Regions from separate parts of the Microbacterium hatanonis genome, predicted to be linked through region 1. Evidence: predicted binding sites of a transcription regulator. Region 1 holds the regulator's gene; the other holds the start of a gene.
The links. The regulator HspR, encoded in region 1, represses chaperone genes until heat shock. The targets are predictions, from matches to a motif close to AAGTTGAGTCNNNNNGACTCAACTT.
Positions count from the first base shown of each region.

Region 2: the regulator HspR is predicted to act here: its motif matches at 4,601-4,625, upstream of FVP77_RS02750 (ATP-dependent Clp protease ATP-binding subunit).

Region 1 is NZ_VRSV01000002.1:544,169-559,866, forward strand. Features, by position in the region: gene FVP77_RS12705 (BCCT family transporter) at 1-559, shown strand, start outside; gene FVP77_RS12710 (MFS transporter) at 585-1,964, opposite strand; gene FVP77_RS12715 (hypothetical protein) at 2,074-2,592, shown strand; gene dnaK (molecular chaperone DnaK) at 2,767-4,623, shown strand; gene FVP77_RS12725 (nucleotide exchange factor GrpE) at 4,626-5,240, shown strand; gene FVP77_RS12730 (DnaJ C-terminal domain-containing protein) at 5,250-6,245, shown strand; gene FVP77_RS12735 (heat shock protein transcriptional repressor HspR) at 6,354-6,794, shown strand; gene FVP77_RS12740 (potassium channel family protein) at 6,915-7,691, shown strand; gene FVP77_RS12745 (GntR family transcriptional regulator) at 7,784-8,413, shown strand; gene FVP77_RS12750 (phosphoglycerate dehydrogenase) at 8,587-9,579, shown strand; gene FVP77_RS12755 (ABC transporter substrate-binding protein) at 9,618-10,922, shown strand; gene FVP77_RS12760 (carbohydrate ABC transporter permease) at 10,981-11,910, shown strand; gene FVP77_RS12765 (carbohydrate ABC transporter permease) at 11,907-12,809, shown strand; gene FVP77_RS12770 (SDR family oxidoreductase) at 12,811-13,545, shown strand; gene FVP77_RS12775 (dihydrodipicolinate synthase family protein) at 13,584-14,453, shown strand; gene FVP77_RS12780 (FGGY-family carbohydrate kinase) at 14,482-15,698, shown strand, end outside.
Region 2 is NZ_VRSV01000001.1:573,045-588,742, forward strand. Features, by position in the region: gene FVP77_RS16700 (hypothetical protein) at 1-57, opposite strand, end outside; gene nhaA (Na+/H+ antiporter NhaA) at 180-2,039, shown strand; gene FVP77_RS02735 (EI24 domain-containing protein) at 2,092-2,832, opposite strand; gene FVP77_RS02740 (VOC family protein) at 2,879-3,268, opposite strand; gene FVP77_RS02745 (class I SAM-dependent methyltransferase) at 3,354-4,490, opposite strand; gene FVP77_RS02750 (ATP-dependent Clp protease ATP-binding subunit) at 4,647-7,205, shown strand; gene FVP77_RS02755 (LLM class flavin-dependent oxidoreductase) at 7,330-8,094, shown strand; gene FVP77_RS02760 (aldo/keto reductase) at 8,123-9,103, shown strand; gene FVP77_RS02765 (DoxX family protein) at 9,129-9,551, shown strand; gene FVP77_RS02770 (epimerase) at 9,548-10,519, shown strand; gene FVP77_RS02775 (DUF6157 family protein) at 10,516-10,923, opposite strand; gene FVP77_RS02780 (ATP-dependent DNA ligase) at 11,000-12,523, shown strand; gene FVP77_RS02785 (hypothetical protein) at 12,561-13,184, shown strand; gene FVP77_RS02790 (NYN domain-containing protein) at 13,192-14,055, opposite strand; gene FVP77_RS02795 (Gfo/Idh/MocA family protein) at 14,074-15,057, opposite strand; gene FVP77_RS02800 (M20/M25/M40 family metallo-hydrolase) at 15,091-15,698, shown strand, end outside.

The sequences.
Region 1 (15,698 bases):
CGAGGCCGACGGCTCGGTCAACGTCGAGGGGGCGCTCTTCCAGCTGCTCGACTCGCTGCCGGGCGGGGCGATCCTCACGATCGGCGCGATCATCCTCATCGCGATCTTCTTCGTCACCTCGGCCGACTCCGGAGCACTGGTGATGGGCATGCTCGCGACCGGCGGCAACCCCGAACCGGCTCGCTGGGTGCGCGTCTTCTTCACGCTCGTCACTGCGTTCCTGGCGATCGCCCTCCTCGTCGCGGGCGGTCTCGGTGCCCTGCAGGCGGCGGCGATCGCGACCGCGCTGCCGTTCAGCGTCGTGATGCTCGCGATGTGCTGGGCGACCGTGCTCGCCTTCCAGCGCGAGCGGCGGGCGTATGAGAGGGCGCGTCGCGCGCAGTTCGTCGACCAGATCGGCGAGCACTACGGGCTCGAGGTCGAGGCGCGAGACGAGACGGGACTGCGGGCGCCCGATTGGTGGCCGTGGAAGAAGCGCGCGGATGCTGCGCCCGCAGCATCCTCAGCATCCTCAGAATCCTCAGCATCCGACGCTCCCGCCGGCCCGACGAACGCCTGACCGCGAGACCTGTTCGCCGCGTCGGTCAGTCGATCGCGGCCTGCTTGGCCTTGACCGGGAGCATGAGGAAGAGCCCCGCGAGCAGCACCAGCACGATGCCCAGGATGCCCAGGCGGGTGTCTCCGGTCACGCCGACGAACAGCGCGAACAGGCCGGGGGCGAGGAACGACACGGCGCGTCCCGTCGTGGCGTAGAGGCCGAAGATCTCGCCCTCCCGACCCGCGGGGGTGATGCGCGCGAGGAACGATCGACTGGCCGCCTGCACCGGTCCCACGAACGCGCAGAGGATGAGCCCCGCGACCCAGAACCCGCCCTGGGCCGAGCCGATGAACAGCACGGCGGTGCCCGTGACGACCAGGCCGACGAGCGAGAACAGGATGAGGTTCTTCGGGCCGAAACGATCGTCGAGTCGGCCGGACGCGATCGTGCTGATACCGGCGATGAGGTTCGCCGCGACGGCGAAGTACAGCACCTCGGTGGAGGAGAACCCGAAGACCTGCTGCGCGATGATGGCGCCGAAGGTGAAGACGCCGGCGAGACCGTCGCGGAAGACGGCGCTGGCGAGGAGGAACAGCAGCACCTGACGATTGCCGTGCCACAGCGACGTGAGCGTCTTCCAGAGCACGGCGTACGAGCGGAAGAACCCCACCCGCACGCGCCGCGACTGCGCCTCGATCTCGGGCACCCGCACGAGGACGGGGATGGCGAACAACCCGAACCAGATCGCCGAGGCGACCACGGCGACGCGGATGTTGAGCCCGTTGTCGGTGGTGATGCCGAGCACGCCTCCGGTGCCCTCGGCTCCGAAGTTCTGGATGAACAGGACGAGCAGGAGGATGAGCAGCGCGATGCCGCCGACGTAGCCCATGCCCCAGCCGAAACCCGAGACGCGTCCCATGGTCTTTCGGGTGCTGACCTGCACCAGCATCGCGTTGTAGTTGACGCCGGCGAACTCGAAGAAGACGTTGCCGACCGCGAGCAGGGTCGCTCCGAGCACGAGGTACCCCGGGGCGGCTTCGACGAAGAACATCGCGGCCATCGACAGGACGACGACGAACGTGTTGATCCCGAGCCAGAGCTTCCGCCGCCCGCTGCCGTCGCTGCGCTGACCGAGCACCGGGGCCAGCACGGCGATGACGATGCCGGCGATCATCAGGGCCACCCCGACGAGGCTCGCGTTCGCGGCGAGGGCGGCGACCAGGTCCGGGTTCCGGTCGTCATCGCCGGCGGCGGCGACGATCGCCGGGTCGACGAACAACCCGCTGGCGAGGTACGTGCTGAACACGAACGTCGTGACGACGGCGTTGAAGGCCGCCGAGCCCCAGTCCCACAGCGCCCACGACCAGACTCTCGAGCGGGGGATGACGGCGGCGTCGGTCGGATCGGGGGAGCTCACGTCGGTCACGCTAGGCCGTCGCGGTGAACACGCGGTGATGCCCCGCCGCGCGCGCCGCGGCCGCGCCGCGCGGGTGCGCGCACGGGCGTTAGGCTCGCGACGACGAGAGGGGTCGGGGATGCCGGATGCTGCGCCGCAGGTCGATGTGGAGAAGGAGCGGGCAGCCGCGACCTACTTCAAGGAACGCGTCTACGCGACGTTCACCGGTCTCGCGATCGTGCTCGTGACCGCCACCGCTTTCCACCCCGAGGCCGACCACGCCTTCTTCGCGCTCGTGCTCGGCGTGCTGGGCATCACCGCGGCGGGGTTCGTGTCGGAGATCATTTCGCATCTTGCGGTGCACCGGGAGTTCCCCGGCCGACGCCGCGTCGAGGAGATGCTGAAGGTGGCGGGCGGAGCGATGGGCACGGTCCTCATACCCGGCGGCATCATCGTGCTCGCCTGGGTCGACGTGCTCGACATCGACACGGCGCTGACCGTGTGCGCGTTCGTCTTCATCGGCACGTTGGCCGTCATCGGCTGGCTCGGCGTGCGTCGCTCCCGTCTACCCCTCCGCCAGCAGCTGCTCGCCCTGCTCCTGCTGCTCGCCCTCGGTCTCCTCGTGATCGGCCTGCAGACGGTCGCCCATTCGGTCTGATCACCGAAGTTGAGCCGATTCATAGCAAGTTCGGTTGACCGCGACCGGCGGGTTCGATAGCGTTGAGTCATCACGGCTCAACCCTTCGCGACATCAGCGACCCGTTGAGCCCCCAGAACTCGACTCGAACCCAGGGACGCAGCATCCGCTCGTCTCATCTAGAAGGAGATCAACATGGCACGTGCTGTTGGAATCGACCTCGGAACGACCAACTCGGTCGTCGCCGTCCTCGAGGGCGGCGAGCCCAAGGTCATCGCGAACGCGGAGGGTTTCCGCACCACCCCCTCCGTCGTCGCGTTCACGAAGGACGGCGAGGTGCTCGTCGGCGAGACCGCGAAGCGCCAGGCCGTCACGAACGTCGACCGCACCGTCTCGAGCGTGAAGCGTCACATGGGCACCACCTGGACCTTCGACGTCGACGGCAAGAAGTGGACGCCGCAGGAGATCTCCGCGCGCATCCTCCAGAAGCTGAAGCGCGACGCCGAGGAGTACCTCGGCGACACCGTGACCGACGCGGTCATCACGGTTCCCGCCTACTTCAACGACGCCGAGCGCCAGGCCACCAAGGAGGCCGGTGAGATCGCGGGCCTCAACGTGCTCCGCATCATCAACGAGCCCACGGCCGCCGCTCTCGCGTACGGCCTCGACCGCGGCAAGGAGGACGAGCTCATCCTCGTCTTCGACCTCGGTGGCGGAACCTTCGACGTCTCCCTGCTCGAGGTGGGCAAGGACGACGACTTCTCGACCATCCAGGTGCGCTCGACCTCCGGCGACAACCGCCTCGGCGGCGACGACTGGGACCAGCGTCTCGTCGAGTACTTCATCAAGCAGTTCAAGGACACCACCGGCGTCGACGTCTCCGGCGACAAGATCGCCCTCCAGCGTCTGAAGGAGGCGGCAGAGCAGGCGAAGAAGGAGCTCTCGAGCTCCACCTCGACCTCGGTCAACCTGCCCTACCTCTCGCTGACCGACTCGGGCCCCGTGTCGCTGTCCGAGACGATCACGCGCGCGAAGTTCGAGGACCTCACCAAGGACCTCCTCGACCGCACGAAGAAGCCGTTCGAGGACGTCATCCGCGAAGCCGGCATCAAGGTCGCCGACATCGACCACGTCGTGCTCGTGGGTGGTTCGACCCGTATGCCCGCCGTCGCCGAACTCGTCAAGCGCGAGGCCGGCAAGGAGGCCAACAAGGGCGTCAACCCCGATGAGGTCGTCGCCGTCGGCGCTGCTCTCCAGGCGGGCGTGCTGAAGGGCGAGCGCAAGGACGTCCTCCTCATCGACGTGACCCCCCTGAGCCTCGGCATCGAGACCAAGGGCGGCATCATGACGAAGCTCATCGAGCGCAATACCGCCATCCCGACCAAGCGCAGCGAGACCTTCACCACGGCGGACGACAACCAGCCGTCGGTCGCGATCCAGGTCTTCCAGGGCGAGCGCGAGTTCACCCGCGACAACAAGCCGCTCGGCACCTTCGAGCTCACCGGTATCGCTCCGGCTCCCCGTGGCATCCCGCAGGTCGAGGTCACCTTCGACATCGACGCGAACGGCATCGTCCACGTCTCGGCGAAGGACAAGGGCACCGGCAAGGAGCAGTCGATGACCATCACCGGTGGCTCCTCGCTGCCGAAGGAGGACGTCGAGCGCATGGTGCGCGAGGCCGAGGAGAACGCGGCCGAGGACAAGAAGCGTCGCGAGTCGGCCGAGGTGCGCAACCAGGCCGAGACCCTCTCGTACTCGATCGAGAAGCTGCTCTCCGAGAACGCCGACAAGCTGCCCGAGGACGTCAAGACCGAGGTGCAGGGCGACGTGGACGCGCTCAAGAGCGCGCTTGCCGGTGACGACGATGACGCGGTCAAGACCGCCTTCGACAAGCTCAACCAGAGCCAGGGCAAGATCGGCGAGGCCATCTACAACGCCGGTCAGTCCCAGCAGACTCCGGATGCAGCGCCCGACGCTCCGACCGACGCCCCCTCCTCCGACGAGGACGTGGTGGACGCCGAGGTCGTCGACGAGGAAGACGAGAAGAAGTAACCATGGCGAAGAAGAACTTCGAAGAGCCCGGCGCCGACAACGGCCGGGGCGACGACGAGGTTCGGCCGAACGGGGAGGGGTCGGGCGCCGAGCCTGCCGGAGCATCCGACCCCTCGTCGCAGGACGAGCTGACCGTGGACGACATCCTCGGCGCAGAGCAGACCGCTCAGGCGCAGGCCGAGGACACGACCCTGGCAGATCTCGAGTCGCAGTTGCTCAACGACCTCAAGCGTCTCCAGGCCGAGTACGCCAACTATCGTCGGCGTACCGAGGACCAGCGCGAGCGAGAGATCGAGCGGGCGAAGGGCGAGGCCGTGAAGGGCCTGCTCCCGGTGCTCGACGATCTGGACCGCGCGGTCAAGCACGGCGACCTCGAGGCCGGCACGCCCTTCTCGGCGATCGCCGAGAAGGTGCGCTCCGTGGCCGAGCGCCTGGGCGTCGTCTCGTACGGCGTCGCCGGCGAAGAGTTCGACCCGCAGCAGCACGAGGCGATCTTCCAGGCGCCGACCCCGGGCGTGACGGTTCCGACCGTGCTCGAGGTCGTCGAGGTCGGCTACCGCCTCGGCTCGGTCGAACTGCGACCCGCGAAGGTCGTCGTCGCCGTCCCGGCGGAATAGGAGCACCGTATGGCGAGTCAGGACTGGTTCGACAAGGACTTCTACAAGGTGCTCGGCGTGGCGAAAGACGTCTCGGAGGCCGACCTCAAGAAGACCTACCGCAAGCTCGCCCGCAAGTACCACCCCGACTCCAACCCCGGCGACGCGAAGGCGGAGGCGACCTTCAAGGAGGTCAGCGAGGCCTACGCGGTGCTGAGCGATCCCGAGCAGCGCGCGGAGTACGACCAGATCCGCGCCATGGGTTCGGGGGCTCCGCGCTTCACGGCCCCGGGCGGCGGGAACGCCGGCTTCGAAGACGTCTTCAGCATGTTCGGCCAGGGGCGCGGGGGTACGCGCCCCCCGTCGTCGTCGTCGAGCAACTTCGACGACTTCTTCGCGAACTTCGAGCCCGGGGGCTTCGGCTCCGGACGCTTCGGGCAGACATCGGGCGGGTACCGCGGCTTCGGCGGCCCGACCCGGGGTTCCGACGTCACGGCGCGCACGACGGTCGACTTCGTCACCGCCACGAAGGGCGAGACGATCTCGCTCCAGGGCGACGACGGCAAGCCGTTCAAGGTGAAGATCCCCGCCGGAGTCTCGGATGGCCAGAAGATCCGTCTGCGCGGTCGCGGGCGCCCGTCGCCCGACGGCGGCGAGAACGGAGACGTCGTGGTGCAGGTGACGGTGCGCCCGCACCCCGTGTTCGTGCGGGACGGCCTGAACCTGAGGGTCACCGTTCCGGTCACCTTCACCGAGGCCACCCTCGGCGCGACGATCGAAGTGCCGACCCTCGGCGGCGACCCCGTGAAGCTCCGTGTCGCGCCCGGCACCCCGTCGGGTCGGGTGCTGCGTGTGAAGGGCCGGGGCGTCGAGACGTCGAAGGGCACCGGAGACCTCCTCGCCGAGGTGCAGGTCGCCGTTCCCGCGCACCTCGACGACGCGGCTCGCGAGGCGCTCGTGCGCTTCCAGGAGCTCGAACCGAAGGAGAACCCCCGCGCCGAGCTGATGTCGAAGGCGCGCGGCTGACATGAGCGAAGGAGATGTCACCGGGACAGGACGATTCGCGCCGAATCGTCCTGCATCCGTGACATCTCCTCCGCTCGACACGCGACGTGAGGAAGGACGGTGACCGGCATGGATGACGAACTCGACGCGGACGCGCCGATCTTCGCGATCGCGGTGGCCGCCGAACTCGCGAACATGCACCCGCAGACCCTGCGCCAGTACGACCGACTCGGGCTCGTGGTCCCCGGCCGCACGCAGGGGGGATCGCGCCGCTACTCCTCGCGGCACATCGGGCAGCTGCGCGAGGTCGCGCGCCTGTCGAGCGAGGGCATGAGTCTTCCGGCGATCGCGCGTCTGCTCGCGCTCGAGGAGCACGTGCACGCCCTCACCCGCCGCGTCACCGAACTCGAGCGTCAGCTCAGCGCCGAGCGGCAGTCCCGGCCGGGCGCGCGCGTCTTCGCCGCCGGTGCCACGGGCTCGGTGGTCACGCTCCGCCACGGTTCCCGCGTGCGCCGCGCGACCGACGTGGTGCTCTGGCGCCCGCGTCGCCCCGGCGACGACGCCGACTGATCCGCCTCCGCAGCATCCGCGAGACTCCACGCCGGCGACGAAACAGCAGCGCACGGTCGCTGTCTCGTTGCCGGTCTGAACTCTCGCGGACTCGGCTCGGCCCTGCTCTAGAGTGCGAGCATGGTGACGAACGCCCCGCGCGACGCGGGAGAGACCGCGGCCACGCGACGCTGGGAGGCGGCGAGCTACTGGCCGCTGACGGTCGCCGCGCTCGCGTTCCTCATCGCCTACACGTTCCAGGTCATCGGCGATCTGCGGGGCGCCTGGTCGACCGTCACCACGGTCGTCGTGGTGACCACCTGGGTGATGTTCATCGTCGACTACCTCGCGCGACTCCTCCTCAGCCGCCCCCGAGGGCTCTGGGTGCGGCGGCATCTCTTCGACATCGTCATCGTTCTGGTGCCGACGCTGCGACCCGTGCGGCTGCTCGGAGCGCTCACCCGCATCACCACGTTCACGCGCACGGCGGGCAGCTCGCTGCGCGCCCGTCTGCTGATCTACGGCACGGGCGCGGCGCTGCTCCTCATCTGGATGGCATCGCTGACCGTCCTGAACGCCGAACGCCACGCCCCGGGGGCGACGATCACCACCTTCGGCAACGCGGTGTGGTGGGCGTTCTGCACCGTCACGACCGTCGGCTACGGCGACTACACGCCGGTGACGATCCCCGGGCGGGTCATCGCCGTCTTCCTGATGGTCGGGGGTGTGGTGCTCGTCGGTCTCATCGTCGCGTCGTTCTCGTCGTGGGTCGTCGAGCGCGCCGCCCGCGGGCACGAGGACCAGCTGCCGGCCACCCGCGCCGACGTGCACGAGGTGATGCGCGAGATCGAGGTCGAGCGTGCGTCCGGCGAGCGGGTCGGCCCGGGAGCGGCGGACGGTCCCGACGCCCGTCCGTGAAGGATTGACCCGGATCGCCGAGCGTGGGTTAGCTTTGTCACCAGTAGACAATTCCCAGGGGGTAATCCGTGTCGGATCTTCGACCGTTGGCAATGGGTGATCAGATCGCGCATCGCCTGAGGGTGGAGATCATCCGCGGGATCATCCCGCCCGACACTCATCTCGCCGAGGATCACCTGGCCGCCCGCTTCGACGTCAGCCGGGGGCCGGTGCGCGACGCGCTGCGTCAGCTGGAGACCGAGGGGCTGGCCGAGGATCGGCGCAAGAGGCTGTACGCCCGTGCGATGGATCTCCGCGACGTCGAGGAGCTGTACACCGTGCGCGAGGCCCTCGAGTCGTTGGCCATCCGGCTCGCCATCGAGAACGCGAGCGCGAAGGACTGGGACAACGTCCAGCGCATCGTGGACTCCATGGCCGCCGCGGCGGAGGACGACGACGGGGAGCGGTTCGCCGACGCCGACATGGCCTTCCACACGAGCTTCTACGCGAACTCCGGGAACAGGCGCCTCCTCGACGCGTGGCGGCCGTACCAGCGCATCTTCGCGATCCTGTTCGAGCTGAGCGACACCTCCGACATCGCCTCCGCCACCGAGGACCACCAGGGATTCCTCGACGTGGTGCGCACGGGCGACGTGGAGGCGTCGGTGCGGCGGCTCCGGCTGCACCTCACCCTGGCGAAGGGTCACGTGCGCGACGTGCTGCGAGGGCTCGCGCACACCTGAGGTCGCGGTTTTCAGAGGGGGCATCCACGGCATCCGGGCCGTGGGTGCCCCCTCTTCGCATCGTCTTGACATCTTCGTGGGGCGCCATCTATGGTGACTGTTAACAGTAAACAAATCGTTCAACGGTGATCGATTCCTCGGAATCCTGACCCGCCCAGAAAGGCCTCCGAGAGATGACTGCAACCGCCCCCCTGTTACCTGTCGGCACGGGACGAACGGTCATCGTCGGGCCGGTCCGCTACCCCGAGCTCTGCTCGTCGGGGCGCCAGCTGCTGCTCGACCACGGCTTCACCCTCGTGGAGAACGACGCGACCGTGCCGTGGACCCAGGCCGAACTGCACGAGCTGATCGCCGACGCGGACGCCGCGGTCGGCGGCGTGGAGGTCTACGACGCGGAGGCGCTCTCGCACGCGGGCCGTCTGCAGATCATCGCCCGGCTCGGCGTCGGCCTCGACAACATCGACCTCGACGCCACCCGCGACCGCGACGTGAAGGTCGTGAACGTGCCCGGCGGGAACGCCGCGGCGGTCGCCGAGCTCGCCATCGGATTCATGCTCTCGGTGCTGCGCCGCATCCCCGAGATGGACTCCGCCACGAAGGCGGGCCGGTGGGACCGATTCGTCGGCCGCGAGCTGGCGGGCACGTCGATCGGCCTGATCGGTTTCGGCGCGATCGCGCAGCTGCTCACCCGTCGTCTCGCCGGCTTCGACGTGTCGGTCAAGGCGTACGACCCCTTCGCCGACGAGGCGGCCGCAGCGCGACTCGGGGTGTCGCTGGTCGACACGGCGGCTGCGGCGGTGGCCGACGTCGACATCGTCAGCGTGCATGCCCCGCACATCGCGGCGACGCACCACATCGTCGACGCCGAACTGATCTCGGGCATGCGTCAGGGCACCATCCTGATCAACACGTCGCGCGGCGGTCTCGTCGACCAGAACGCCCTCGTGGAAGGCCTCGCCACGGGCCGGATCGCCGGAGCCGGCCTCGACGTGTTCGAGGTCGAGCCCACCACCCAGGACAACCCGCTCTTCTCCCACCCCATGGTCGTCGTGGCACCGCACGCCGCGGCCGACAGCCGCGAGGCGTACGAGCGGATCGGCCTCGCCACCGCTCAGGCCATCGTCGACGTCTTCGCCGGTCGCGTGCCCACCGCGCTGGTGGCCTGACCTTCACATCTCCCGAACACCCCACGAAAGGAACACCGATGTTCACCACACAGCGATCGCGGCGCCTTCTCGCCGTCCTGGCCTCCGGGGCGGTTCTCGCCCTCGGCCTCACCGCCTGCGGCGGCGGAAGCGGCGGCCAGGCGGAGGGCGAGGTCACCGAGCTGACCGTCGTCGCCGCCAACAGCCCGTGGACCGAGGGCCTGAAGACCCTCGCCACGCAGTACGAGGACGAGACCGGCATCGCGGTCACGATCGAGGCCTACGGCAACGAGCAGCTGAACGACAACTACAAGGTCAAGCTGAACTCGTCGTCGTCCGACTTCGACGTCATGGCCTTCCAGGTGCAGGACGTCATGCGCGAGTTCTCGCGCAACGGGTGGCTGGCCGACATGACGGAGTACGTCTCCTCCGACGCCGAGTGGGACTGGGAGGACTTCCAGCCCGCCGCTCGTGACGCAGTGCAGCTCGACGGCGTCGTGTACGGCGTGCCCGTCATGACCGAGCGCCAGATCGTCTACTACCGCACCGATCTGCTCGAGGCGGCCGGTCTGGAGGTGCCGACGACGCTCGAGGAGCTCGAGACGGCGATCGCGACGCTCAACGACCCCGACAACGGCGTCTTCGGCATCGCGATGCGCGGCTCGCGCGTGCCGCTGGTGACGCAGCTCTCGTCGTTCCTCTACAGCTACGGCGCCGATTTCCAGGATGCTGACGGCAACGCATCGATCGACACCCCCGAGGCTGTCGAGGCCATCGAGCTCTACGGCAAGCTGCTGAAGGAGTACGGCCCTCCCGGAGTGACGAACATGGGCTGGGTCGAAGCATCCGCCCTGTTCGCCCAGGGACGCGCGGCGTTCTACATCGACGCCGACAGCCAGGCCTACACCTTCCTCGACGAGAACAACAGCAGCGTCGTCGACACCGTCGGCTTCGCGCAGTTCCCCGAGGGCCCCGACGGCTCGAAGTTCTACAACATCGTTCCGCAGACCGTCGGCATCAACGAGTTCTCCCAGAAGAAGGATGCTGCGTGGGAGTTCATCAAGTGGGTGACCAACGAGGAGAACACCAAGTGGCTGCTCGAGAACGAGACCGTCCCGGGTGCCCGTCAGTCGGCCTGGGACGATGACGCCGCTGTCGCTCAGTTCCCGGCCGGGCTCGTGGAGATCGTCCGCAACGTCGCCGACCACGGCGTCGGCCACGACCGCCCGCAGCTCGAGCAGGTCGCTGCGGCACGCGAGATCGTCGGCGGTCCGGTGATCGCCGCGATCGAGGGCGGAGACGTCTCCGAAGCGGCGACGTCCGCCAACACCCAGTTCCAGGACCTCCTGGACTCTGAGAACTGATCGGGCCGGGGTCCCGGCGGCCGCACCGCCGGGACCCCGCTCACCAGAGGAGGAAGAAGTGGCAACGATCACCGCCCCGCGCCGCCCGAGGGCCGCGACGCGCGCCGTCGACTGGGTCGACGCGCACCTGAAGTGGATCCTCATCGCGCCGTCGGTGGTGTTCATCGGTGCTCTCATCGCGTTCCCCATCGGGTACACGGTGTTCCTGTCGCTGACGGACTCGGCCGGATCGGTCAACCGGCCGTTCGAGTTCGTCGGCCTGGCGAACTACATCGGATGGCTCACCGACACCGAGCGGTTCTGGCCGGCAGTGGGCCGCACGGCCTACTTCACGGGCGTCGCGCTCGGGCTCGAGCTCCTCTTCGGACTCGCGATCGCGCTGCTACTGCGCAAGACCTTCCGCGGCCAGGGGATCGTGCGGGTGTTCATCCTGCTCCCGCTCGTGGCCACGCCGGTCGCGGTCGGCATGATGTGGCTGCTCATCTTCGAGCCCACCATCGGGTTCGCCAACGTCGTGATGCAGTTCTTCGGCCTCCCCGCGCAGGGGTGGCTGTCCGATCCGTCGACGGCGCTGAACACGCTGATCTTCATCGACGTCTGGCAGTGGACCCCGATGGTGATCCTCATCCTGCTCGCCGGGCTCTCGACCCTGCCCGAAGAACCCGACGAAGCAGCCCGGGTCGACGGCGCCAACGCGTGGCAGCGGTTCCGTCACATCACGCTGCCCCTGCTCGCACCGGTCATCGGCGCGGCGGCCATCCTGCGGGCCATCGACGCCATGAAGACGTTCGACATCATCTACGCGACCAAGGGCATCGGCGGCGGATCGAGCCACGAGGCCGAGACGCTCAACATCCTGGCCTACGGGCAGGCGTTCCAGTTCTCGCAGTACGGGAAGGCGTCCGCCCTTCTGATGCTGTTCTTCATGCTCATCGTCATCGTGCTCGTCGCCCTGGCCATTCTTCGCAAACGAGGAGATCGCTCATGAGCGTCACCGCCCCCACCCGCTCCCGTCAGGGGGCCGCTCCCTCGGCCCCCCGTCCGCTGCCGACGCCGCGTCGGCGCAGGCGGACACGCGCACAGCTCATCGGCGGCACCGCCCGGGTCGTCGGCATCGTCGCCGTGGTGCTGGCCTTCCTCGTGCCGCTGGCCTGGATGTTCCTGGCGAGCATCAAGCGCAACCGCGACGTCGTCGACCCGTCCCGCACGTTCGACTTCGAGCCGACGCTGGGGAACTACGACACGGTCTTCGGGGCGCAGAACTTCCTGCCGATCATCGGCAACAGCGTCATCGTGGGCATCGGCGCCACCCTCCTCGCCCTCCTCATCGGCGTTCCCGCCGCCTACGGCATCGCCCGCTACCGGGTGCGCAGCACGACGGCGTTCCTGCTGATGGCGCGCGTGATCCCGGGTGTGAGCCTGCTCATCCCCTGGTACTTCCTGTTCTCGCAGATCCAGCTCGTCGGCACCTACACCGTGCTGATCCTCACGCACCTCTTCGTGACCATGCCGCTCGTCGTCGCCATCATGTCGAGCTTCTTCGACGGCATCCCCCACGAGCTGGAGGAGGCGGCGCAGATCGACGGGACCAGCCGGATCGGTGCGTTCGTGCGGGTCGTGCTCCCCCTCTCGGTGCCGGGTATCGCGACCGCGTCGATCCTGTCGTTCATCTTCAGCTGGAACAACTTCCTGTTCGCCCTCGTGCTGTCCAGCCAAGGTACGAGGACGCTGCCCGTCGCGATCGTGAACTTCACCAGCTACGCGGCCGTCGACTGGGGAGGGCTCATGGCCGCCGCGGTCGTCATCACCGTCCCGGTCATGATCGTCGCCCTCATCGCCCAGCGGTACGTCGTCAGCGGTCTGACCGCCGGCGCGACGAAGGGCTGATATGACTGTCACCCCTGTGTCCTGGGTGATCGGCGGCGGCACCGGCATCGGCGAAGCATCGGCCCGGGCACTCGCTCGGCTCGGAGGCCACGTGGTGGTGTCGGGTCGCCGAGTGCAGGAGCTCGACCGCGTGGTCGCCGAGATCCGCTCCGAGGGCGGGGCGGCGACGCCCCTCTCCCTCGACGTGGCCGACGACGGCGCGGTGTCGCGGGCCGTCGCGACCATCGAGGCCGAGCACGGGCCCGTCGCCACCCTCGTGTTCAGCGCCGGCACCAACGTGCAGGAGCGCTTCTGGAACGAGGTGACGCCGTCGGCGATCGGCCACGTCATGGACGTGAACCTCCACGGCGCGGTGCGCGCCGTGCACGCCGTCCTGCCCGGCATGCGTGCCGCGCGCGGCGGTCGCATCGTGCTCGTCTCGTCGTGGGCGGCCTGGCGTCATTCCCCCGGCGCGGGGGCCGCCTACTCGATGAGCAAGACCGCCCTGGGGGTGCTGGCCGAATCGGTCAACGCGCAGGAGCACGCGAACGGGGTGCGCGCCACCCACCTGTGCCCGGGAGAGGTGGCGACCGACATCCTCGACACCCGCCCGAACCCGCCCTCGGCCGAGGCGCGGGAGTCGATGCTCCGCGCCGAGGACGTGGGGGAGGCGGTGGGGTGGATCGCCGCGCTGCCCGAACGGGTCTGCGTGAACGAGCTCGTCCTCACGCCCACGTCCAACACCTCCTACGCCTGATCCCCTCATCCGTTCCACCATCTGAAAGGCCGCATCACATGTCACGTCGCGACATCGTCACCGCTATCCCGACCAGCTTCCACGCCGACGGGAGCCTGGACATCGAGGGGAGTCGAGCGATCTTCCGCTACGTCGCGCAGTCGGGCAACGAGGGCGCCTTCGTGCTGGGCACGACGGGGGAGTTCCCCGCCATCGACGAGGACGAGTTCCGCGCTCTGGTGGCAGCCGCGCTCGAGGACCTCGGTGGTCGGATGCGCGTGATCGTGCACGTCGGGCGCTCGAGCGCGTTCGAGGCGGTGCGCCGAGTGGAGATCGCGCGCGAGCTCGGAGCCCGCGAGTTCGCGGCGCTGACCCCGTACTACCTCGCCTCGGCGGAGGGTGCCGTGGAGAGCTACTTCGAGGCCGTGTCCGAGGCCGTCGGCGATGGATCGCTGTTCGTCTACGTGTACCCGAAGCGCAGCGGCATCGAGGTCAGCCCCGCGCTCCTGGCCCGTCTCGCGAAGCTCCCGAACGTCATCGGCGCGAAGATCAGCGAGATGAGCCTCGACGACATCGCCGCTTACCGATCGGTCGTCGACGACGACTTCGTGCTCTACACGGGCGCCGACCGCGACCTCGTCGCCGCGGGCGAGGTCGGGGCGCAGGGCGTCGTCTCCGGGGTGTCGTCCGTGCTCCCGAAGCCCTTCCGCGCGCTCGCCGCGGCCGCCGACAGCGGCGACTCCGAGACGATCGCGTCCGCGCAGGCGGCCGTCGACGACGTGGTCCGGATCATCGGCGGCGACATGCCCCGCATGAAGGCCGCTCTCCGCTCGATGGGAGTCGCGGACGGCCGCAGCCGTATGGCGCTGGTGGAGCCCGACGACGAGGCGCTGGCCGAGATCGATCGCGTCATCGCCGCCTACCGCTGATCCGTACACGGGGAGAGGGGCGGATGCCATGACCGTCCGCTGCACGATGGGTGTCGACATCGGCACGTCCAGCAGCAAGGGCGTACTCGTCGATGCGGAGGGCCGGATCGTCGCATCGGCCGTCGTCGAACACGAGGTCTCGCGTCCGCGTGCCGGGTGGGTCGAGATGGACGGCTCCGTCTGGTGGGACGAGTTCGTGACGCTCTCGCGCGAGCTCCTGGCACGTGTCCCGGGTCGGGACGTCGAGGTGGCCGCCGTGGGCGTCAGCGGCATGGGCCCGTGCGTGCTGCTCGCCGACGCCGACGCGGTCGCGGTGCGTCCGGCGATCCTCTACGGGGTCGACACGCGCGCGACCGAGCAGATGCGTCGCCTGACCGACGAGCTCGGGGCGGACGAGATCGTGCGCATCGCGGGTTCGTCCCTGACGACGCAGGCAGGCGGGCCGAAGATCGCGTGGGTGCGCGACGAGGAGCCGGAGGCGTATGCGCGGGCACGGCGCCTGTTCATGCCGGCATCGTGGCTCGCGCATCGCCTGACCGGTGCGTACGTGCTCGACCATCAGTCGGCGAGCCAGATGACACCTCTCTACGACATCGAGCACGAGCAGTGGCACGAACCCTGGTGGCGGCTGATCGCGCCGGGGCTCGAGCCTCCGCTCCTGCGCTGGGCGGGAGATGTCGCCGGTCTCGTGACCCGCGAATCCGCCGACCTCACGGGGCTCGCGGAGGGGACGCCGGTGATCACCGGCACCATCGATGCGTGGACCGAGGCGGTGAGCGTCGGAGCCCACGGTGCCGGCGACCTCATGCTCATGTACGGCACGACGATGTTCCTCGTCGCCACCGGCGACGAGACGCTGCGCACGCCCTCGATGTGGAGCACCGTGGGGGTGTTCCCCGGGTCGCGGAACCTCGCGGGCGGTCTGGCGAGCTCCGGCGCGATCACGCGGTGGATCGCGGACCTCACCGGTGCCGACTATCCCCGCCTCCTCGCCGAGGCAGCGGAGTCGGGGCCGGGTGCGCGGGGCCTCGTGATGCTGCCGTACTTCGCCGGTGAGCGCACGCCCATCCTCGACCCCGATGCGCGCGGCGTCATCGCGGGTCTCACTCTCGAGCACGATCGCGGCGATCTCTACCGCGCCGCTCTGGAGGCGACCGCCTTCGGGGTACGGCACAACGTCGAGACGATGCGCGCCGCGGGCGCCGACATACGGCGCATCGTGGCGGTCGGCGGGGGCACCCAGGG
Region 2 (15,698 bases), on a different contig from region 1:
CGAGATGCCGATCAGGAAGATTCCGCCGAGCAACAGGATCAGAGCGATGATGTACATGTGTGGTTGCCTCCTCAGGCCAGGCTACCTTGCGCCGGGCTCTCGCCGAAGCCGGCGGGGTGACGCATCCTCGTCACGATCCGGTGACCCGATCGACACCTCCGAGGGCCAGGATGGGTAGCGTGACGACGTTCCCGCTCATTCCGACCGGGGCACCGCGCCCCGCGCCGGCTCCGCAGAAGAAGAAGATCCGCGGCGGCGACCGGCTGTCGGCGACGCTGATGCTGGTCGGCGTCGCGATCGCCATGGTGTGGGCGAACCTGCCGGGCGAGACCTACCACCAGTTCTGGGACCTGCCGCTGGGCGCCTCGTTCGGCGACGCCTCGTGGACGTTCAGCCTCCACGCCCTCGTCAACGAGGGTTTCATGACGCTGTTCTTCTTCCTCGTCGGTCTGGAGGTCAAACGCGAGCTCACCGTCGGCGAGCTCACCGACCGGTCGCGTGCGGTGGTGCCGATCGCAGCGGCCGTGGCCGGACTCATCCTCCCCGCCGGGATCTTCCTCCTCTTCAACCTCGCCGACGGCGAGTTCGACGCGTGGGGTGTGGTGATCTCCACCGACACCGCCTTCCTCCTCGGTGCCCTCGCGCTCATCGGGCCGAAGTTCTCCTCGCGACTGCGCACGTTCCTGCTCACCCTCGCCGTCGTCGACGACATCGGGGCACTGCTGGTCATCGGGCTCTTCTATAACAGCGGCCTGAACCCCGTGCCCTTCGTGATCGCCCTCGTGCTGATGGTGCTCATCGCCCTCGTGCGGTTCCTGCCGGTCGGGCGCGGCTTCGCCTACGGCGTGCTGGGGGCGGCGCTCTTCGTCGTCGTGTACCTCGCCGGCGTGCACCCCACGCTCGCCGGGGTCGCGGTGGCGCTGCTCATCCCCGTCTTCCCACCGCGGCGCAACGACGTCGAGCGGTCGGTCGAACTCACCCAGGCGTTCCGCGAATCGCCCAACCCCGCCTACGCGGCGGCGGTCACGCGCAGCCTCCGCGAATCGATCTCGATCAACGAACGCATCGACACGGGCCTGCGCCCCTACGTCTCCTTCGGCATCCTGCCCGTCTTCGCCCTCGCCAACGCCGGCGTGCACATCGACGGCGACACCCTCCGCGACGCGCTCGTCTCGCCCGTCGCGTGGGGCATCGTCGCCGGTCTCGTGCTCGGAAAGTTCATCGGCATCACCGTCGCCACCTGGCTGGTGGGCGTCGTCGGCCGCGGCCAGCTCGCGCCCGGCCTCAGCCTCCACCGCGTCGCCGGTGGCGCCGCGCTCTCGGGGATCGGCTTCACGATCTCGCTCTTCCTCGTGCCGATCGCCATCAGCGATCCGCACACGCAGGACCTCGCGCGCGTCGCCGTGCTCGCCGCATCCGTCATCGCGTTCTTCCTGGGGTGGGCGATCCTCACGGTCGGCGACCGGATCAGCCCGCCGCACCCGGTCGGCTTCAAGCTCGCGCGCCCGGTCGACCCGCAACGCGACCACATCAAGGGCTCGATGGACGCCCCGTACGAGATCGTCGAGTACGGCGATTTCGAGTGCCCGTTCTGCAGTCGTGCGACCGGATCGGTGGATGCGGTGCGCGAGCGCTTCGGCGACGACATCCGCTGGGTGTGGCGCCACCTCCCGCTCGACCAGCCGCATCCGCACGCGCAGGAGGCGGCCCAGGCCGCGGAGGCCGCGGCGATGCAGGGGCGCTTCTTCGAGATGGCGGGCAAGCTCTTCGCGCACCAGAAGAACCTCGAGCGCGACGACCTGTTCCGCTACGCGGAGATGCTCGGGCTCGACCCCGACCGCTTCGCCGACGACTTCGTCTCGCCGAAGGTCGCCCACCACATCCAGGACGACCGGCTCGACGCCGAGATCATGGATCTCAACACGACGCCGACGTTCTTCCTCAACGGCCGGCGGCACGTGGGTCCCTACGACTCGGCGAGCCTGATCCGCGGGCTGGAGAACAGCGCGCCGATGGCCGCGAAGACCCCCGCCATCTGAGAGTCCACGACACCCGGATGCTGCGGCACGCCCGCCCGGGTGTCTTGGACTCTCAGCGGGTGGGGCGGGGCGCGTCGGCGAGCAGCGAGGTCGCCAGCATCGTCGACCCGGCCACGGCGGCGGGCATGACGGCCACCGCCCCGAGCGGCACGAGGAAGCAGAGCTGGGTGGCGACGCCGAACCCGAGCGCCTGGCCGCGCCGCGAGCGGAGCAGGCGGCGGCGCTGCGCGCGGTCGACACCGCGAGCGGTGAGCGCGCGCGAGGTGAGCTCGTCGGTCAGCAGCCAGCCGGTGAGCACGACGCCGAGCACCGCGCCCGCCGCGCCGCCGACGACGGGCACGAGGCCGAGGAGCGCGGTCAGCAGCGCCACGCCGATGCCGCGTGCGATGAGCGACACGGTGTCTCCGAGGGCGCGCGCGAAGCCGTAGCGCACGTCGGGCACCTCGCCGAGCTCCTCCTCGACCGACCGCCAGATGCGGTCGTAGAAGGGCTCGCCGATCAGCAGCGTCAGGGCGGTGAACGACACGACGGCGATCACCAGCGCGGCACCGAGGGTCGCCGCCCCCGCGGCGAAGCGGACGACGGCGACCCAGATCTCGGGCCATCCGTCGGCGAAGGGGGTGACGGCGGTCGCGATGTCGGGGAGGAAGACGGCGAGGGTGATCACGCCCGCCAGCAGGACGAGACCCACGATGAGGGCGGGGACGAGTCCGGCGGCCATCACTCCCGGACGATGCCGCCACCAGCCGAATCCGCGCGCGAGCATGCGCACGCCCGCGCCGAACTGCTTCATGTCGCCAGCCTAGGGCGCCCGATACCGGCGCTCGGATGCGGAGGACTCAGGCGTGGGCGGACTGCGCGGCGTAATCGGGGAGCTCTTGCAGCGCCCAGGAATTGCCGTCGGGGTCGCGGAAGGTGACGAACCGGCCCCACGCCAGCTCGTCGACACCCTCGGCCTCGACGCCCACCGACCGCAGGTGCGCGAGCGCTTCGTCGGCATCGGCCACCACGATCTGGATCACGTCGAGGGTGCCGGGCTCGACTTTCGAGCCCAGCCCGGTGCCGATGGCGATGGAGCACGCCGACCCCGGCGGGGTGAGCTGCACGAAGCGCAGGTCGTCATCGACCTGCTGATCGTGGTCTGCGACGAATCCGATGCGGACGTAGAACTCCTTCGCCCGGTCGACGTCGGTGACGGGGACGAAGATGAGCTCGATCTTCCACTCCATGACGGTGCGCCTTCCTCTCGATGCGCTCAGCGTACGAGGGGGTGCGGACATGATCCAGAGGGCGGGGCGAGGCCGTCCTGCGACGTCAGCGGTCGTAGGCGGAGGCGCTGCGCACCGAGGCCATCACGGTGAACTTGCTGTTGCGGGCGACCTGCCGCGTGGGCCCGACGACCCGCTCGAGGGTCGGGCGGTAGAGGAGGGCGGAGTTCCACACCGTCCACAGCTCTCCGCCCGGGCGGAGCACGCGGGCGGCGTCGGCGAAGAGCCGCGCGGCGACCCCCTCGTAGACGGCCGCGCCTACGTGGAAGGGCGGGTTCAGGGCGATGAACGACACGCTCGCGTCGTCGAGCAGCGAGAGCAGGTCATCGCGTTCGACGCGCACGAGCTCGCTCACCCCGTTCGCCGCGGCGGTCGCGCGGGCCGACGCGACAGCGGCGGCCGACTGGTCGGAGGCGTAGGCGTGCAGACCCTGTCGGGCGAACGTCGCGGCGACGACGCCCGTGCCGCACGCCATGTCGACCACCGGGTCGTCGGCCGTGCCCCCGCCCGCCACCCGACCGGAGAGGTTGTCGAGCAGGAACCGCGTGCCGATGTCGACGGAGGTGCCCGCGAACACCCCGCCGTAGGCGCACACGACGAGCCCGTCGTGGGTGGCGCGCCGGGGTTCGGGATCGTGCCCTTGCTTCGGACCGCGCGCGACGAGCACGCGGGACTTCTGGCGGGCGTGGGTGACGTCGACCGTGTCGAAGTGGCGACGCAGCACGTCGTTCATCGCCACGGTCATGTGCTTGATGCGGCCACCCGCGAAGACCGTGACACCGCGGGAGGCGTGGCGCGCGATCAGCGCGGCGACGTCGTCGAGCTCGTCTAGCGACCTCGGCAGCCGAAGCAGCACGACCTCGGCGTCGCGCACGAGGTCGGCGTCGAACGGCAGCGACGAGAAGGCGTCGTCGTCGACCGAGAGCCGCTCGGCGTTCGCGGCGAGGGCGCGTTCACCGGTGAGCGGGTCCTGGTGGACGCGGATGCCGCGCGCCCCCTCGGCGGCGGAGGCGAGCGTGAGGGCGCCGTAGGTGTCGCCGATGACGACGAGCGAGCCCTCGTCGAGGGCCGTCCGCGCGCCGGTCGACTCGTCGAGGAGGAGGCGGTCGGCAGCATCCGCCGCGACGAGCTCGGGCGCCTCGACGTCGGGCCAGCGGCGGAGGGTGTCGAAGGGGAAGGTCATCCTCGCCACGGTAGTCGGCCCGCCGGCGGATGACGCATCGTGCGGGGCCGGGAATAGCCTGAGCGCGGATCCGTTGAACTTGATACGCACGCGCTCAACTACGTAATATCAAGTTGAGTCGCACAGGCTCACCTTCATCCAGGAGACATCAGGGACATGCCCGAAGACTTCACTTCCCCCCACGGCGACGGCGCGAGCTCGTTCGACGAGTTCCTCGCCCGCTACCTCGCCGGCGAGCAGGCGCGCGCGGAGCGGTCGATCGACCTCAGCCGTTTCCTCAGCTCCCGCACGCAGGAGGCGCTGCAGCGCGCCGGCCGGTTCGCGCTCGAGCGCGGTCAGCGCGAGCTCGACGCCCTGCACGTTCTGCGCATCCTCGTCGACCAGTCGCCGGCGAACGAGGCCGTCCAGCGCATCGGCGCCGACCCCCGCGCCATCGCTCGCGCCACCGAAGGACGGCTGCCCGCAGCATCCGCTCCCGCCGACGTCGACGGCGCGGTCGTCACCACCTCGGTGCAGCGCGCGCTCTTCCTCGCCTACCAGGTCGCCCGCAGCGCGGGTTCGACCTACGTCGACCCCGAGCACCTCTTCTTCGCGCTCGTGCTGGCGCAGGACGCGCCCGCCGGTCAGATCCTCGCCCAGGCGGGCGTCACCGCCGAAGCGCTGACGCAGGCCGTGCGCGAGACCGTGACCCCGGGCGCCGCCCGCACCGACGCCTCCGACACCGAGGCGTCGTCGGAGACCCCGATGCTCGACCGCTTCGGCACCGACCTCACGGCGCGCGCCGAGGCGGGCGACCTCGACCCCGTGATCGGACGCAGCGACGAGATCGAGCAGACGATCGAGATCCTCAGCCGACGCACCAAGAACAACCCGGTGCTCGTCGGCGAGGCGGGTGTCGGCAAGACGGCGATCGTCGAAGGACTCGCGTCGGCGATCGTCGCCGGCTCCGTGCCCGAGCAGTTGCGCGGCAAGCGCGTCATCGCGCTCGATCTTCCGGCGATGCTCGCCGGAACCCGCTACCGCGGCGACTTCGAAGAGCGCCTCACGCAGACCATGGACGAGGTCTCCGCACGCAAGGGCGAACTCATCCTCTTCATCGACGAGGTGCACACCGTCGTCGGTGCCGGCGGCGGGGGAGAGGGCGCGATGGACGCCGGCAACATCCTCAAGCCGCGCCTGGCGCGTGGCGACCTGCACCTCGTCGGCGCCACGACCCTCCGCGAGTACCGCACCATCGAGAAAGACCCGGCGCTGGAGCGCCGGTTCCAGCCCGTGCGTGTGGGCGAGCCTTCCATCGAAGACGCCGTGCTGATCCTCCGGGGTCTGCGCGCGGCCTACGAGGAGCACCACGGTGTGAGCTTCACCGACGACGCACTGCGCGCTGCGGTCGAGCTTTCCGACCGCTACGTGAGCGACCGCGTGCTGCCCGACAAGGCGATCGACCTGATCGATCAGGCGGGAGCCCGCCTGCGCCTCCGACTCGGCGTGAAGGTCGACGTGTCGGCCCTCGTCGCCCAGCTCGCGACCCTCGAGGCCGACAAGAACGCCGCCGTCTCGGCCGAGCACTACGAGGAGGCCTCCCGCATCCGCGATGAGATCTCGTCGGTGCAGGCCAAGCTGGATGCGGCGACCTCCGCGGGTGCGTCGGCGACGGCGTCGTCGGCCATCGTCGGCGAGCCCGAGATCGCCGCGGTCATCAGCCGCGCCACGGGGATCCCCGTGAACCGTCTCACCGAGACCGAGCGCGGGCGCCTCGCGACCCTCGAGAACGAACTGCACGGGCGCGTGATCGGGCAGGACGCTGCCGTGACCTCGGTCGCGACGGCCGTGCGCCGCAACCGCACCGGCATGGGGGACGCGAACCGGCCCGTCGGCTCGTTCCTCTTCCTCGGCCCGACCGGCGTCGGCAAGACCGAGCTCGCCAAAGCGCTCGCCGCCTCGCTGTTCGACGACGAGGGCGCGGTCATCCGCTTCGACATGAGCGAGTTCGGCGAGCGGCACACCGTGTCGCGTCTCGTCGGGGCCCCTCCGGGATACGTCGGATACGACGAGGCGGGCCAGCTCACCGAGCGCGTGCGGCGCAACCCGTACTCGATCGTGCTGTTCGACGAGATCGAGAAGGCGCACCCCGACGTGTTCAACCTGCTCCTGCAGGTGCTCGACGACGGTCGGCTCACCGACGGACAGGGCCGCACCGTCGACTTCCGCAACACCGTGGTGATCATGACGTCGAACATCGGCAGCGAGTTCCTCGCGTCGCGTGCGGGGGCCATCGGCTTCATCGCCGACGGAGGAGGAGCCACCGGGTTCGGATCCGAGAAGGATCTGCGCGACCGGGTGATGGGGCGTCTGCGCGAAGCCATGCGGCCGGAGTTCCTCAACCGCATCGACGACATCGTGCTGTTCCGCAAGCTCGACCGCGAGCAGCTGCGCGAGATCGTGCGGCTCATGCTCGGCACGACCGAGAAGCGCCTCGCCCGCCGCGAGGTGTCGATCGAGATCACCGAGACCGCGATCGACTGGCTCGCCGAGCACGGGTACGAGCCCGAGTACGGCGCGCGGCCCCTGCGTCGCCTCATCCAGCGCGAGATCGACGACCGCGTCGCCGACCTGTTCGTCACGGGCGCGCTCGTCGACGGCGGAGCGGTGACGGTGGATGCCGCTGACGGCGTCCTCACGGTGCGCCCCGCCGCCCTCGTGGCCCAGGCCGCCTGACCCCGGCCGACCGCCCCCTGACCGCGAGACGTCATCCCAGGCACGAGACTGCAGCCCAGAGCCGCAGTCTCGTCGCCAGGATGACGTCTCGCGGTCTGTGGCGGGGGCTGACAGAGTGGGAGGCATGACCGCACGCGTATCGATCGGGGTTGCCGGCACGCTCGGGCCGGAGGCCGTCGCACGTCTCGCGCCGGCGGTCGAGGCCGCCGGCTTCGCGGCGCTGTGGGTGAACGACACCCCCGACGGCGACGCGCTCGCCGCCCTCGCCGCCGCCGCCGAGGTCACCGACCGCCTGATCCTCGCGACGGGCGTCATCCCCGTCGACCGACGCTCGGCCGACACGATCGCCCGCGAGGTGCTCACCTCGGGGATCCCGCAGGAGCGGCTCGTGCTCGGCATCGGCTCGGGCGTCTCCCCGAAGGGTGCGCTGGCACGCGTCGGCGACGCCGTCGACGCGCTGCGATCAGAGCTCGACGCCCGCGTGGTGGTCGGGGCGCTCGGGCCGAAGATGCGGATGCTGGGAGCCGAACGCGCCGACGGAGTCCTGCTGAACTGGGTTCCCGCCCTTGCGGCGGCCGCCCAGTCCGCAGAGCTCCACGCGGCATCCGCCGACACCCGCGTGTGCGTCTACGTGCGCACCGCGATCGACCCCGCAGCATCCGCCCGGCTCGCGGCCGAGACCGCCCGGTACGCCTCGTATCCGAACTACGCGGCGAACTTCGCTCGGCTGGGGGTCGACGCGACGGAGACGACCTTCCGAAACGAGGCGGAACTGCGCGAAGGCCTTCCTGCGTACCGGGCCGCGGTCGACGAGGTCGTGCTGCGCGCGATCACCGCCGACGACGGGGTCGATGCGCTGCTCGACTTCGTCGCCCGCACCGCCCCCTGACGCGGGCCCGCCGACTAGGCTCGCCCCCATGCAGCAGCGCACCCTCGGACGCACCGGCTTCTCCGTCTCGCCCATCGGCCTCGGCACCTGGCAGCTCGGTGCCGACTGGGGTGACGTCGACGAGGCCAGCGCCTTCGACGTGCTCGGCGCCTCGGTCGAGGCCGGAGTGACGTTCTTCGACACGGCCGACGTCTACGGCGACGGACGCAGCGAGCAGTTCATCGGGCGCTTCCTCGCGCAGCGTCCCGATCACGGCATCACCGTCGCGACCAAGATGGGCCGGCGCGGCCCGCAGGAGCCGGCCGAGTTCACCCTCGACCACTTCCGTGCGTGGACCGACCGCTCGCGCGAGAACCTGGGCGTCGACACGCTCGACCTCGTGCAGCTGCACTGCCCGCCGACGCCGGTGTTCTCGAGCGACGCGGTCTACGACGCTCTCGACACCCTCGTCGCCGAGAAGCGGATCGCCCACTACGGCGTGAGCGTCGAGACCTGCGACGAGGCGCTCGCCGCCATCGCGCGCCCGGGCACGGCGACCGTCCAGATCATCGTCAACGCGTTCCGGCTCAAGCCGCTCGACGAGGTGCTCCCGGCGGCGGCCGAGGCCGGCGTCGGCATCATCGTGCGCGTGCCGCTCGCCTCGGGCCTGCTCAGCGGCAAATACACCGAGAACACCACGTTCGCCGCATCCGACCACCGCACCTACAACCGCGACGGCAGCGCGTTCGACGTGGGCGAGACCTTCGCGGGCGTCGACTTCGAGACCGGCGTGCGGGCCGCGCGCGAGTTCGCCGCACTCGTGCCCGAGGGAGTCGCCCCCGCCGCCGCCGCGCTCTCGTGGGTCGCGAACCTGCCCGGCGTGACGACCGTCATCCCCGGCGCGCGCAACCGTTCGCAGGCGGAGGGGAACGCCGCGGCGGCGGCGGTGACGCTGCCCGGCGACTTCGACGCGGGCGTGCACGAGATCTACGACCGCTACTTCCGCGAGGCCGTGCACCCGCGCTGGTGACACCCGTCGCTGGCAGACTGGAAGCATGAGCGAATCCGCCGGTCGTCGACGACTCCGCACGACCGGGCGGTGGTCGCTGGCAGCTCTCCTGCTGGGCGCCGGCCTGTCGCATCTGACCTGGGGGCGTCGCGGCTACCGCATCGTCGTGCCCGAGTGGGCGGTGCGGATGCTGCGTCTCGACAAAGACGCGATCGTGGTCGCGTCGGGCGTGGTCGAGGGGCTGCTCGGGGCGGCGCTTCTCGTGCTGCCGCGAGACCGGTCGCGCATCGGCGGGCTGATCGCGGCGTTCTTCGTCGCGGTCTTCCCCGGGAACGTGCACCACTGGCGCAGCGGGCGGCCGGTGCCCGGCATGCGCACCGATCGCGCCCGGTTCGCCCGGCTCTTCCTGCAGCCGGTGCTCGTCGCGTGGGCGATCTGGGCCACCCGATCTGACGGTGGCAGCCGATGACGCGCCGCGCGGTCGTCGCCGGCGGGAGCGGGTTCGTCGGCACCGCAGTCATCGCGTCCCTGCGCGACGAGGGGTATCTCGTCACGCAGATCGGCCGGCGCGGGCCCGACGCCTCGTGGGGCGACGCCGACGGCATCCGTCGCACGATCGACGGGGCCGACCTGCTCGTGAACCTCGCCGGCAAGAGGGTGGACTGCCGGTACACCGACGCGAACCGCGACGAGATCCTGCGCTCGCGCGTGGAGACGACGCGGGAGCTCCGCGAGGCGGTCGCAGCGGTCGAGGCGCCCCCGGCCGTCTGGCTGAACGCGAGCACCGCGACGATCTACCGGTACGCCCTCGATCGCCCGCAGTCCGAGGACGGCGGCGATCTCGGGTCGGGCTTCTCCGTTGACGTGGCCCGGGCATGGGAGCATGAGCTCTTCGCCGACGACCTCCCCGCCACCCGCCGCGTCGCGCTGCGCATGGCGATCGTGTTCGGCGACGGCCCGGCGACGGCGATGCTCCTGCGGCTCGCCCGCCTCGGGCTCGGCGGGCCGCAGTACGACGGCCCGTGGTTCCCGCACCGCCGCTACCGCGGCATCGGCGAGCATCCGACCGGCGACGACCGAGCGCCGTGGCACCGGTCGAGGGGTCGTCAGCGCTTCAGCTGGATCCACCTCGACGACGTGGTCGGCTCGATGCGGTTCGTTCGGGAGACGCCGTCGCTGTCGGGGCCGATCAACCTGTCGTCGCCGAATCCGACCGACAACCGCAGTCTGATGGCAGCGCTGCGGCGGGCGGTGGGCGCCCCGGTCGGACTCCCGGCGGCCCGGTTCATGCTGGAGCCGGCGCTGTGGGCGCTCGGCGCCGAATCGGAGCTGCTGCTGAAGAGCCGCTGGGTGGTGCCCGATCGGCTTCTGGAGGCCGGCTACTCCTTCCGCTATCCCGAACTGGAGCCCGCGCTCCGGGACGTGGCACGGCGCTAGGCGCGGCGGCTCCGCATCGCCTTCGTATGGGTGGTGGCGGTGTCGGCCGCCAGTCGTGCGTACTCGGCGGACTCGCGGGCGACGAGTGCCACTCGCCCGTCCGCGTCGGAGTGCACTCCCCACCCGTACCGCTTGCCGAGGGGCGACGAGCGCATGCAGGGCTGCCCCTTCGAGAAGAACAGCGTGCGGGCGTCGGGCCAATCGGCCTCGGGGATCCCCGCGCGTCGCGCATGGGTGGCGAAGACGACGTCGTCGGAGGTCAGGGAGTACGGATGCTGCGAGATGAGCTCGTAGTGCAGCTGCGCGATCGTCGGCTGCTCCCTGGCGGGCGGCTCGACCGCGTGATCGACCGGCGAGTCGTCGGCGAGCTCGATGAAGGTGTCGACGTAGTTCGTGGTGTGCACGTTCGCTTCTCCTTTCGCGCCGAGGCTACTCCGCGCGCCCGACACCGGTGTCGGAGGTCGGTGCGATGATTCGAGGATGCTGCTCGCCGACCTCGTCACGACCCTCGACGCGGTCAGCGCAACGCGCTCGCGTCTCGCCAAGACCCAGGCTCTCGCCGATCTCCTCGCCGTCGCGCGCCCCGAGGAGATCGAGGCGCTGGTGGGTCTCGCGACCGCATCGCTCCGGCAGGGGCGGCTCGGTGTGGGCTGGCGATCGCTCGAGGCGCTCGAGGTGTCGCACGCCGACGGGTCCACGCTGACGATCGGCGAGGTCGACGAGACGTTCACCGCACTCGCGGCCGTCGGCGGGGCAGGATCCGCGGCCGAGCGCACCTCGATGCTGCGCGGGCTCGCCGCGCGCGCGACCGCGGCCGAATGGGACTACCTCACGCACGCGATGCTCGGCGAATTGCGCACCGGTGCCCTCGAGGGCCTCCTGCTCGACGCGATCGCCCGTGCCGCCGATCGCGACCCCGCCGTCGTGCGGCGGGCGGCGATGCTCTCGGGCGACACCGGAATGACCGCGCGCATCGCGCTCACCGAGCCCGCCGGGGCGCTCTCCGAGATCGGACTCGTCGTGGGCACCCCCGTGATGCCGATGCTCGCGGCGACCGCCGCCACCGTGCGCGACGCGCTCGCAGAGTTCGGCACGGCCTCCGTCGAGTACAAGCTCGACGGCGCCCGTATCCAGGTGCACCGCCGGGGCGACGAGGTGCACGTCTACACGCGCTCGCTCGCCGAGGTGACTCACCGCGTGCCCGAGATCGTCGAGGTCGTGCGAGCTCTCCCGGCCGATGACGTCATCCTCGACGGCGAGACGCTGGCGCTCGACGAGAGCGGTGCGCCGCGGCCCTTCCAAGACACGATGGCCCGCTTCGGCGCCGACGTGGCGCGCGAGGTCGTCCTGCGACCGCGCTTCTTCGACATCCTCCACCTCGACGGTCGCGATCTGCTCGACGAGCCCCAGTCCGTCCGCGCGTCCGAGCTCGCCCGCATCGTCGGCGAGCTGCGCGTGCCGGCGCTCGTCACCGACGACGCCGACGCCGCCGACGACTTCGCGCGCGGCGCGCTCGACGCCGGGCACGAGGGCGTCATGGTGAAGGCGGTCGATGCGCCCTACATGGCCGGACGCCGCGGTAAGACCTGGCTGAAGGTGAAGCCCGTGCACACGTTCGACCTGGTCGTGCTGGGCGTCGAGCGCGGTTCCGGACGCCGTTCGGGCTGGCTGTCCAACCTGCACCTCGGCGCCTACGACCCCGACGGCGAATTCGGCCAGCCCGGCGGATTCGTCATGGTCGGCAAGACCTTCAAGGGTCTGACCGACGAACTCCTCCGCTGGCAGACCGAGTACTTCCCGACGATCGCGACCGCCGAGACGGCCTACGCGCTGACGCTGGCACCGTCGACCGTCGTCGAGATCGCGATCGACGGCGTGCAGCGGTCGACGAGGTATCCGGGCGGTGTGGCCCTGCGCTTCGCCCGGGTGAAGGCCTACCGGCCCGACAAGCGAGCGCCCGAGGCCGACACCATCCAGACGCTGCGCCGGATGCTCCGCGACTGACGGCCACGCGCAGCGGGGCTCGTGTCAGGATGGCGTGATGACGCGCGCACAGGCCCCCGATGGCGAACTCGAGTTCCGGAGCTTCGGCGCAGCGGGCGCGGCCCGCACGGTGCTCGTCCTACGGGTGGGCGCGGTCGCGCTGCTCGACCCCGACCCGTCGGCGACGCTCGATCACGACGTGAGACTGATGGCCGTGCAGCTGGACGAGGTCGAGCTCGACGACCCTCCCACCTACGGCGGGGAGACCCCGGCGGCCTCCACGGCCGCCGCGCTGGCGGATCTCGTGCGTCGCGAGGTGCCGGGCGCGGTGATCGGTCTCGTCGCCGAGCGCGACGCCGTGCCGCTCGGAGTGGCCCTCGCCGCCTCGGCGGGCACCCTCGTCGATCGACTGGCCCTCGTCGACGTCCGCGTGCCCGAGAGCGCTCTCGTGGGCGATCTGCTCGCCGAGGAGTCGGCGGCCGTCGCCGCGCCCTCGATCGTCGTCTCTGCAGCACAGGACGAGGCGTCCGCGCGCTGGTACGCCGACAGGCTCCGCGAGAGCGAGGTGCGCGTGGTCGAATCCGGTGACAACGGGGTGAGCCTCACGCACGTCTGGGACGTCGTGCTCGGCCACGTCGCCCCGCAGCCCGCCGAGGAGCATGCCTCGGGCGTCGGCGCCTGAGGCGTGCTCAGGCGGGTCGCACCACCGAGCGCACGACGACCACGTTCGACGCCTCGTCGACCTCGACGACCTCGGGGTGGGCCTTCACGAAGTCGGAGAAGCTGCGGAACCCGAGCCCCTTCTCGCTGAACGACGGGTCGAGGCGCTTCATCAGGTCTTTGAGCGCCGAGGCGTGGAGCCACTCCTCGTCGGCGCGTTCATTCTCCAGCTGCAGCGCCCGCTCCAGCAGGTTCACCGACGGGTCGGTCGATCGTTTGCGAGCCCGACTGCGGGCGGGCGCAGCATCCTTCTTCGAGGGCGTCTCCCGCACGACCCCCGGGAGGGAGTCGTAGGCGTCGAACCGGTCGCACGCCGAGGCGAGCGCCTTCGCGGTCGACCCGGCGACGCCCACGCCCACGACGTAGCGGCCGAGGCGCTTGCACCGCTGGGCCAGCGGCACGTAGTCGGAATCCCCGGCGACGATGACCACGTGCGTGAGGTCGGGCAGGCGGAACATGTCTTCGACGGTATCCACGGCGAGACGTATGTCGGCGCCGTTCTTCGCGTAGGCGGCGGCGGGGAACAGCTGCACCAGATCGATCGATCGAGCGACGAGCTGAGCACGGTATTCCGCGTTCACGGGCGACGACCAGTCGGCATATGCCCTCGTGAGCACGAGAGTGCCGAAGGACGCCGCGTAGTCGATGATCGCTCCGACGTCGATCGTCGCCGCAGCCAGGCGCTCGGCGACCTCGGGGGAGACGGGGTTCTCCGCGATCCGCTGGCGGTCGCGAGAATACGCGTTACGACCGTGGACACGGTCGTACCACGACATCACGATGTTGTCGAAGTCCAGATAGACGGCGACACGGGCGGTCTGCGTTTCGGGCATTGCTCCAGTCTGCTCCCGTCAGCCCTCGTCGGGGTACCGCAGTCCGATCTGCGCGCGCACGGCGTCGAGCGTGCCCATGATCGCGACCGTCTCGTCGATCGGCAGCACGTCGCCGACGACATTCCCCTCGGCGACGAGCTTCTCGGCGTGCAGCGCTTGGTACTGCATCCCGCGACCCTCGATCTCGGCGCGGAACTCCTCGATGACCTCACCGTCGGGGCGGGTCACACGGAACGAGGTCGGGGTGTACCAGACCCGGTCGATGTCGATGCGTGCCTCGGTGCCGACGATGTGCGCGGTGTTCGGGCCGGCGCCCCGCGACGACGACACCGTCGTGGAGAGCGCGCCGTCCTGATGCCGGAAGATCGTGGCGATCTCCGCGTCGGTGCCGGCGTCCGAGATCCGCGCCTGCGCCGTGATCTCGGACGGTTCGCCCAGGACGTCCCAGGCGAACGACACCGGATAGATCCCGAGGTCGAGCAGGGCGCCCCCTCCGAGGTCGATCGCGTTCAGCCGGTGCGTCGGGTCGTCGCTGATCTTCTGCGTGTGGTCGGCGAAGAGCGTCCGCACCTCGCCGAGAACCCCGGATGCGACGAGCTCGCGGATCCGGATCATGTGCGGCAGGTAGCGGGTCCACATCGCCTCCATGGCGAGGAGCCCGCGCTCCGCCGCGCGATCGCGCACCGCGGCCGCCTCCGTCGCGTTGAGGGTGAAGGGCTTCTCGACCAGCACGTGCTTGCCGTGGTCGAGGGCGAGGAGGGCGTTCTCGGCGTGGAACGGATGCGGCGTCGCGACGTACACGATGTCGACCTCGGGGTCGGCGACCAGGTCCTCGTACGAGCCGTATGCGCGGGGTATGCCGAACTCGGCGGCGAACTGCTCGGCCGCCTCGATCCGGCGTGAGCCGACGGCCGAGACCGTGCGCCCCGCCGTCTTCAGGTCGCTCGTGAATGCGTGGGCGATCCCGCCCGTGGCGAGGATGCCCCATCGAAGTCCGTCCATGGCTCCGAGACTATCCGGGCGTAGTCTCGACGGGTGTCGTCCCCGGTCGAGAGATTCCGCGAATTGCTGCGCATCCCCACGGTCTCGCACGTCGATCCGGGCCGTGTCGACCTGGCCGCCTTCGACGCATTCCACGACGCTCTCGAACGCCTCTATCCCCGAATCCACGCGGCACTCGAGCGCGAGGTCGTGAGCGATCACGCGCTCCTCTACCGGTGGCGCGGGGCGAGCGATGCCGACCCTCTCGTGCTCATGGCGCACATGGACGTGGTCCCCGTCGTCGCGGAGGAGTGGCAGCATCCGCCCTTCGCGGCCGACCTCACCGGAACCGGCGCCACGATCCACGCCCGGGGCGCCATCGACGACAAAGGCGCACTGGTGGCGATCATGGAGGCCGTGGAGGCCCTGCTCGCCGACGGCACGACGCCGTCGCACGACGTCTACCTCGCGTTCGGTCACGACGAGGAGATCGGCGGTACCGGTGCGCAGGCGATCGTCGACGTGCTGCACGCGCGAGGTGTGCGCCCGGCACTCGTGATCGACGAAGGGGGCGCGGTCGTCCGCGGGGCCGTGCCGGGCGTCTCGGCGCCGACGGCCATGATCGGCGTGGCCGAGCGCGGCATCCTCTCGCTCGGGCTCAC